Regions from separate parts of the Pseudarthrobacter sp. fls2-241-R2A-168 genome, predicted to be linked through region 1. Evidence: riboswitches for the same ligand, from Rfam matches in the RefSeq annotation. Region 1 holds a riboswitch; the other holds the start of a gene.
The links. A riboswitch is a leader RNA that binds a small molecule or an ion and turns the genes downstream of it on or off. The one in region 1 is predicted to bind thiamine pyrophosphate.

Region 1 (4,565 bases):
CTGACCCTGGTGGAACCGGCATGCCTGTCGCTCACCGCAGAACTCCCGGCCACCGCGGCGCACATCGGCCTGATGCAGCCCTTGTTCGATGCCCGTCACCAGATGAGCGACCAGGACTTCCAGCGCGAGTTCGTCCGTCGTGTCTACGCCACGGACCTGCAGCAGCCCGCCACGGCCGAGGAGAAGCGTTCCGCCAGGCGGCTGCGGCTGCAGGCCCCGGCCTGGGAAGCGCCGCTGCACATCGTCCCCGGCGTGCCCACCCTTGTCCTCACTGGGGGATGGGAACCGCTCTACGAGGAAATTGCCGGGTACCTGCGGGAGACCGGCGCCCTGCACCGCACTGCGGCGGGAGGGCACCGGCCCCACGACTCCGTGGAGGGGGACCGCATCCTACGGTCCTTTATCCGGGATGTGAGCAGGATCCAGTCACCTAGGGCGTCCTGACGCCCTGGCTTCCGGCGGGAACGCTCAGTTCCGGAAGGTAAACCTTGCCGCCGGCCGCCAGGAACTCCTCGCTCTTTCCGCGCATCCCTGCCGCGGCATCAGCCAGTGCCGCCTGCGCCGCCGCGGAACCGTACTCGTCCCGGATGTCCTGGCTGATCCGCATGGAGCAGAACTTGGGTCCGCACATGGAGCAGAAGTGCGCCGTCTTGGCCGGCTCGGCCGGCAGCGTCTCGTCATGGAACGCCTCGGCCGTCACCGGGTCGAGGGACAGCGCGAACTGGTCGCGCCAGCGGAACTCGAACCGTGCCTTGGACAGGGCGTCGTCGCGTTCGTGTGCGCCGGGGTGGCCCTTGGCGAGGTCCGCAGCGTGGGCAGCGATCTTGTAGGTGATCACCCCGGTTTTAACATCATCCTTGTTGGGCAGGCCCAGGTGTTCCTTCGGCGTGACGTAGCACAGCATGGCGGTGCCGTAGCGGGCGATCTCGGTGGCGCCGATGGCTGAGGTGATGTGGTCGTAGCCAGGCGCCACGTCGGTGACCAGCGGCCCCAGCGTGTAGAACGGGGCACCCTTGCACAGCTCCTGCTGGCGCTCCACGTTTTCGCGCACCAGGTGGAACGGAATGTGGCCGGGGCCTTCCACCATCACCTGCACGTCGTATTCCCATGCCCGCTGCGTGAGCTCAGCCAGCGTGTCCAGTTCGGCGAACTGCGCCGCATCGTTGGCGTCCGCCGTGGCCCCGGGCCGCAGTCCGTCACCCAAGGAGAAGGCGACGTCGTACCGGGCGAAGATTTCGCAGAGTTCGTCAAAGTGTGTGTAGAGGAAGTTCTCCTGGTGATGCGCCAGGCACCAGCCGGCCATGATCGAACCGCCGCGGGACACGATGCCCGTTACGCGGTTGGCCGTCAGGGGCACGTACCGGAGCAGAACCCCGGCGTGGATGGTCATGTAGTCCACACCCTGCTCGCATTGTTCGATCACGGTGTCGCGGAAAATTTCCCAGGTCAGGGCATTGGCTTCGCCGTTGACCTTCTCGAGTGCCTGGTAGATGGGAACGGTTCCGATCGGCACGGGGGAGTTGCGGATGATCCATTCCCTGGTGGTGTGGATGTCGTCGCCGGTGGACAGGTCCATCACGGTGTCCGCGCCCCACTGGGTGGCCCACTGCAGTTTGTCCACTTCCTCGGCGATGGAACTGGTGACGGCCGAGTTGCCGATGTTCGCGTTGATCTTCACCAGGAATGCCTTGCCGATGATCATCGGCTCGGATTCGGGGTGGTTGATGTTGTTGGGAATGATGGCCCGGCCGGCAGCAATTTCACTTCGGACCAGCTCGACGTCGCAGTTCTCCCGCAGGGCCACAAACCGCATCTCCGGGGTGACCACGCCCTGCCGGGCGTAGTGCATCTGGGTTACGGTCCTGCCGTCGACGGCGCGGCGGGGCACCGGCCGCGCGCCCTTCCACTCGGCGCTGGCCGCACCGCGGCGGACAGCCGAGCGTCCGTCGTCGAGCAGGTTCCGCCCGCGGCCGCCGTAAGCTTCCGTGTCCGCACGCGCTGCTATCCACTCAGCCCGGAATGGCGTGAGGCCGCGGACGGGATCACTGCCGGGCCCGGCGGTCCGGTAGACGCGGAACGGCCCGTTGGGCTGGCCGTTCGGTGAATCCGCCAGCTCGATTTCCGTGACCGGCACCCGTATCCCGGCCGCCGCGTCTTCGACAAACGCCAGGGAATGGGACTTCAGCGACTGCGTGACGGGTGGCTGGTCCTGGCCTTCGGACAGGCCGCCGGACTGAATTTGGGCAGGGTTGAGCTGTGCATTTGGTGTACTCAAGGAATACTCACTTCCTTCGCCGGCATTACCCGGACAGGTTCAACGGTCGCAGGCTGCGTCAGCCCGATCTCAGCCCCTGCAAGGGCACCCGTGTGGTCACCAAGAAGCTACCACAGCTGTTTCGGAAGGGCCGTGTCACATCCGGTGGTGCTAGCCTGTCCGGGCGGGAAAGCGAGGCAGATCCATGGCAGAGATCATCCAGTTCAACGGCGCCGTCCTGACCGGGCCGGACACCGAGGCACGCGGGCTGTGGTCCGTGGACGGCAGGCTGACCTTCCGGCGGCCGGCGGCGGAACCGGACAGGATCCTTGATGGCTGGGTGCTGCCGGGATTCGTTGACGCCCACTGCCATATCGGCCTGGGAACCGGTGGCGCCGTTGACGAAGCGACGGCGGGAGAGCAGGCAAGGACCGACCTGAATGCGGGCACGCTGCTGGTCAGGGACGCAGGTTCCCCCGCAGACACCCGCTTCCTCCAGGGCAGCCGCAACGGGCCGCTGCTGATCCGCGCCGGCAGGCATGTCGCCCGGACCCGCAGGTACCTCCGCGGCTTCGCCGAGGAAGTCGAGCCCGACGGCCTGGTGGAAGCCGTCCGGAAGCAGGCCCGCGACGGCGACGGCTGGGTCAAGCTCGTAGGGGACTGGATCGACCGCGGCGCCGGCGACCTGGCGCCGTCGTTCCCTGCCGCCGTCGTCAAGGACGCCGTCCAGGCCGTGCACGACGAAGGTGCCAGGATCACCGCGCACTGCTTCGCCGAAGAAACACTGGACCAGATGCTGGACGCGGACATTGACTGCATCGAACACGCCACCGGACTGTTGCCGCGGCACCTTCCGCGGTTCGTGGAGCAGGGTGTTGCCATGGTGCCCACCCTCATCAACATCGCCACTTTCCCTGACATAGCCGCGCAGGCGGAGCCCAAGTTCCCGCGGTATGCGGCCCATATGCGTGCCCTGTGGGAACGGCGGGCGGAGCGGGTGCTGGAGGCCTTCGACGCCGGAGTGAAGATCTACGCCGGAACGGATGCCGGCAGCGTCATCCGCCACGGTCGGATCGGTGATGAAATCCTGGCCCTCCACCATGCAGGCCTGCCTGTGGCCGCCGCCCTTGACGCCGCCTGCTGGGGCGCCCGGAAGTGGCTGGGTGTTGACGCGCTCGAGGAAGGTGCCCGGGCCGACGTCGTACTCTGCCGGGAGGATCCGCGGCAGGTTCCGGAAACGGTGCAGGAGTTGGCCCATGTGGTGCTGGGCGGGCGCGTCGTCCGCTGAGACACGGATAACCTGAAAACTGCTTGGAATAAATTGAAGCTTCAAGTAATTTTAATAGTGACAGGCCCACCAACCCGACGGGCCCCAGCACCGGGAGTTTTCAATGACTGCAGAAGCCGCCACCCAGGATCTTCTTCCTGCCGACCTCACTATGGGCACCGTGATGCTCAAGGTGGGCGACATGAAGGTCATGACCGACTACTACCAGCGTGCACTGGGGCTTGAAGTTGTGGCCGAGCAGGACGGCGGGCTGTACCTTGGCCGGCTCCAGAAGCCGCTGGTCCACCTTGCCCCCGCTCCGGGATTGAACCTCCCCGGCAGGGGGGAAGCCGGCCTTTTCCACACGGCCCTGCTGTTTGAGAACCAGGCCGACCTCGCAGCCACCATCGCCACTGCCGCCCGGTTCGAGCCGCGCTCCTTCGCCGGCAGTGCTGACCACCTCGTCAGCGAGGCCTTCTACTTCACCGATCCCGAAGGCAACGGCATTGAGCTCTACTGGGACCGCCCGCGGAGCAACTGGTCCTGGAACGGTACTGACGTGGTGATGGACAGCCTCGCCCTGCCGCCACAGCGCTACCTGGAGCAGCACCTCACCGAAGAATCCCTGCAGCGCCAGCGCGGAACAGTGGCCGGAGTCGGCCACGTCCACCTCCAGGTTGGCGACGTCCAGTCGGCCCGGGACTTCTACGTGGGCACCCTTGGCTTTGAAAAGACCGCCGGCTGGCACGGACAGGCACTCTTTGTCTCCGCCGGCGGGTACCACCACCACATGGCGATGAACGTCTGGAACAGCCGCGGGGCGGGGCCCCGCAAGGACACTCTTGGCCTGGGTGAAGTGCTCATCGAAGTTCCCTCGGGGGACGACGTCGGGGCGCTCGCTGACCGGCTGAAGGTCGCCGGGGTGCCCGCGCACCACACCGGTGCGGAACTGCGGTTCGAGGATCCCTGGCGCAACAACATCCGGGTCGCAGTCCGCTGAGCCCGCCTGCGAACCCCGTTGGGATGCCGCCTGCCGGAACGGGT
Region 2 (4,565 bases), on a different contig from region 1:
GCGCACAAGCAATTCCAGTGGAAGCCGATCGCGGGCTATCTAAATGCTGGCACTGGTGACCAACGGGTAAATCTCAAGATCGCGTAGGGGCGGGTTTGTTGGTTTCAAATCAAGGAAATCAACGACCGGGCATCCATTTCTACTCCTTCAGTCTAGCGGCAGGGAGCCCAAATACCGGCTTTGGGCCTTCAACACCGCCCCAGTGCTGCTATTGGACCAGCTCGAAATGGACTTCCCGGGTGGCGATATCCGAGGAGACCAGGCGCACGCGGACCTTTGTTCCGGGCTCCAGCTCGCCGGCGCAGCGGGCCGTAACCGCGGGGTCCGCGATCTGGATGGTCCCCGAACCGCCGTTCCCGTTGCCGTTCCCGTTCTTGCCGTTGCCGTTTTTCCCGTTGTCCTTTTGGGGCTTGGAACCGGAAATGACGATCGCGTCGAACTCCTGGCCCACGTGGTTGACCAGCAGGGCCGCCTCCACAGTGTCCAGGGCCATTTTCTCCATCCGCGACGCCAGTTGGTCGGATCCGGCCATGATTTCCGGCAACGTTGGCAGGGCATCCCGTGCCCAGCCCGGTACCTTGCCGCCGTTGCTCAACGCCTCACAGATGACCAGGACAAAGCGGTCCACCAGGCGGCGCAGCGGGGCAGTGGTGTGCGCATAGGCGGCGCCGATGGCGGACTGGACGGCATCTTCGGGCACGGACCCGTCAAAGGCCGTGTAGGCAGCGCCGCGGAACAACATCCCGGCGGAGTGCATGATGGCCAGTTGGCGGGGATCGGTGGGGTCCAGGCTCCGCAGGTACTCGCCGTAGCTGACTTCACCGTCCCAGGGCTTGCCCAGGGCTTCGGTCTGCAGCCGGAAATGGTTCAGCGAGCGCTCATCGGGCGATGGCATGGTGCGCAGGATGCCCACTTTTCCCGTGAGCATGAGGCGGGCCGCTGCCATTCCGGTCATCAGCGAGATCTGGGCGTTCCAGTCCTCCACGGGCAGCTGGGGAGCAGCAGCGATCCGGTAGCCGCCGTCGGGCAGCTGGACGATCTCCTGGTCGGGCATGTTCAGGCTGGCGCCGCCGCGGGCACGCTCCAGTTCCACGCGCTTGAGCCCCACCTCTTTAAGGAGCTTCAGCACCGGCGGAGCCGTTCCGGCGTCCAGTTCCGCCTGCGTGCCCTTGTAGCTGAGCTTGGCCCGGCTGCGGATACGGGCCCGCCTGACGGCGACGGACGTGACCTCCGCGGCACTGTCCAGGCGGAAATCCCAGACGAATGCAGAGCAGTCCTGGTCCGGAAGGAGGCTGCCGGCCTGTTCACTGATGATTTCCGGATGCAGCGGGATCCGCCCGTCGGGGGCGTAGAACGTCTGTCCGCGGCGCCTTGTTTCCGCGTCCAACGGTCCGCCGGGCGTGACGAATGCGGGCACGTCGGCGATGGCGTAGAGCACGTGGTACCCGTCGCCGTCGGGCTCGATGAACAGTGCCTGGTCCAGGTCGGTGGAGGAGGCGGGATCAATGGTGACGAACTCGACGGCGGTGAGGTCGTAGGCGGGCAGCTGCAGGGATTCGACGGCCGCTTTGGCATCCGCCACGGCGTCGTCAGGGTAGGCGCCAGGCAGCTCCAGTTCGGTCCGCAGCGCACTGAGCGCCGCCTCGAGCGCGTTGTTGTGCTCGTGGACGTTGGGAGCCAGCCGATGGTGTGACACGAAAATCAGCCTAACTCGAATTCCGGCGATAATGCAGGCATCCGGGCCGGGAAGGGCGCACGGTAAAACCAGGGTAGCGGGCGTCAGCGGACCGGATGGTCAGTGAACCGTATCGCCGGAGACCGGACAGCCTCAGGAACCGGGGGCATCCAAGGCTGCGAGGAGCGATGCGGCGGCGGCCGAGGGATCGTCCGCCTCCGTGATGGCCCGGACCACCACAATGCGGCGGGCGCCTGCTTCCACTACCTGCTCAACGTTGCCGTGGTCGATGCCGCCGATGGCAAACCAGGGGACACCGGCGTCGGGCTGTCCTTCCTGTCCCGCAGCACTGGCCGCCGCGGCAGCGTACTTCACCAGCTCAAGCCCGACGGCGGCCCGCCCCGGTTTGGTGGGCGTTGCCCACACGGGGCCCACGCAGAAGTAGTCCAGCCCCGCGGGTCCGGACGCTGCCGAGAGAGCCGCGTCCACCTGCTCAGGTGCATGGCTGGACAGTCCGATGGCTGCGTTGCCGTTGAGCAGGGTGCGCGCGGCAGCGAGGGGAAGGTCCTTCTGGCCGATGTGGAACACCGGAGCGCCGGACAGCACTGCTATGTCAGCCCTGTCGTTGACAGCCCACAGCCGGCCGTGGCGCTCCGCGGTTTCCTTCAGCACGGCCAGGAGTTCCAGCTCCTCTGCGGCCTCGATGGTCTTGTCCCGGAGCTGGATGATGTCCACGCCGCCGGCAAAAGCGGCATCCACGAACTGCCCGAAATCGCCGCGGTCCTTGCGGGCATCCGTGCAGAGGTATAGGCGCGCGGAGCTGAGGCCGTTGCTGATTTTAGTGGTGCTGAGGACATCGGTGCCGGCGGCAGGAGTGTGGGACACATTCATGGGGGCAAGCCTAGTTCCTCTACACTTGCCTCGTACTGCGGGAGCCCGCGGCAGCTGTCACAAAGCGCCGGGCTGAGAGGGCGTCAGAGCCGACCGCTTGACCTGATCCGGCTAGTACCGGCGTAGGGAAGGAGACACATGGGTGCACTATCTGGCCGCGGCGCAACGGAACAACAGGCCGCGCCCGCCGGCGGCACCATCCGGGCTGACGTCGCCGTCATTGGCGGCGGAGTGATCGGCCACGGCATCGCCTGGGAGGCGCAACGCTCGGGGCGCTCCGTGGTGCTCATCGACGACGCACCGGGTTCCGGGGCCAGCCGGGCGGCCGCCGGAATGCTCGCCCCCGTCAGCGAACTGCACTATCAGGAGGAGGGCCTTCTGGAGCTGATGCTGGATAGTTCGACGCGCTGGCCCGCTTTTATTGCCGGGCTCCGCGCAGCATCGGGTGCTGATCCGGGATACATCACGACGCCGACCCTCGCCGTGGGTGCCGACGCCGCTGACCGCCGGGCACTGATGGACCTGCGCGGAGTACAGCAGGCCAACGGCCTCACCGTGGAACCGCTCACCGTCCGCGAAGCCCGTCAACGGGAGCCACTGCTCAGCCCGGCGATCGCCTGCGCGCTGGACACCCCGGCCGATCACCAGGTGGATCCGCGGCTGCTGGTGGACTGCCTGCGCCAGGCGCTCGCCGGCCACGGCGGACACGGCAGCGGCAGTGACGCGAACAGGACCAGTGGCGAGGGTGCCCACAGCGGGACCGGGGGCGATGGCACAGCTGTAGCAGGCGCCGTCGACGGCTACTCGGTGCCGGACAAAGCACGAGGGCTGCTGTGGCAGGACGGCGCCGTTGCCGGCGTGCAGTTGGCCTGCGGGGGAACCATCCTGGCCGCAGAGACCGTGGTGGCGAACGGGCTGCACGCGGCAGAACTTCAATCACTCCCGGAAGGCCTGCACCTTCGGCTGCGGCCCGTCTATGGGGACATCCTGCGGCTCGCCGTGCCCCGGCACCTGCAGCCGTTAGTGACCTCCACCGTCCGCGGACTGGTCCACGGCGTTCCGGTGTACATCGTTCCCCGGCGGGACGGCACCGTGGTCATTGGGGCAACCCAGCGCGAAGACGCGCCGGCTACTGCGCATGCCGTTTCCGCCGGTGGCGTCTACCAGCTCCTGCGCGACGCGCAGGTGCTGGTTCCCGCCGTCGCCGAACTCGAACTGCTGGAATGCACCGCCCGCGCCCGGCCCGGAACCCCGGACAATGCCCCGCTGCTGGGGCGCGTGCCCACAACGCACGGCATTGCGGGACAGGCCGGACACGTCCCCGGCCTCATCGTGGCCACCGGGTTCTTCCGCCACGGCGTCCACCTGACGCCGGCCGCAGCCGCCGTCTGCCGGGACCTCCTGGACGGCCGCGAGGATCCCCGCTGGGCACCCTTCAACCCGGCCCGCTTCAACGCCACACCCGCCGCGACTACCCGCTTCCCAACCGGCCGCCTGAGCCACCAACCGCCCACAAAGGAATCAGTATGAACATCACCTTGAACGGAACCCCGCACCCCGTGCCGGATGGTGCTTCCATCACCCAACTCGTCAGCCAGGTCACCGGCCGTCCCCTCGGTGCAGACGGGCAGGCCACGGATGGGCAGAAGCTCGGTGTGGCCGTGGCGCACAACGCCCAGGTAGTTCCGCGCAGCCAGTGGTTCGCCACTGCGCTCGCGGACGGCGACGAGGTCGAACTCGTCACGGCTGTGCAGGGAGGCTGACCCATGAGCGAAACCATCACTGCTGCAACCTCTGCCGCGCTCCACGATCCGCTGGTCATTGAGGGCGTCGAACTGGAATCCCGGCTCATCATGGGCACGGGGGGCGCACCCAGCCTGGACGGCCTCGGCGCTGCGCTCCTCGCCTCCGGGACAAGCCTGACCACGGTGGCCATGCGCCGCTATTCGACGGCGGAGACAGGCTCTCTGTTCCAGCTGCTCGTGGACCACGGCATCCG

Region 2: it holds a riboswitch for thiamine pyrophosphate, as region 1 does, so the genes downstream of both, QRN11_RS13405 (FAD-dependent oxidoreductase) here and thiC (phosphomethylpyrimidine synthase ThiC) in region 1, are expected to answer to the same signal.

What each region holds. Positions count from the first base shown of each region.
Region 1 is NZ_JARVSG010000028.1:18,431-22,995, reverse strand. It holds gene QRN11_RS15250 (alpha/beta fold hydrolase) at 1-444, shown strand, start outside; gene thiC (phosphomethylpyrimidine synthase ThiC) at 431-2,275, opposite strand; TPP riboswitch at 2,270-2,377, opposite strand; gene QRN11_RS15240 (amidohydrolase family protein) at 2,460-3,542, shown strand; gene QRN11_RS15235 (VOC family protein) at 3,646-4,521, shown strand.
Region 2 is NZ_JARVSG010000019.1:107,956-112,520, forward strand. It holds gene QRN11_RS13395 (RNB domain-containing ribonuclease) at 209-1,696, opposite strand; gene thiE (thiamine phosphate synthase) at 1,829-2,566, opposite strand; TPP riboswitch at 2,594-2,712, shown strand; gene QRN11_RS13405 (FAD-dependent oxidoreductase) at 2,705-4,096, shown strand; gene thiS (sulfur carrier protein ThiS) at 4,093-4,329, shown strand; gene QRN11_RS13415 (thiazole synthase) at 4,333-4,565, shown strand, end outside.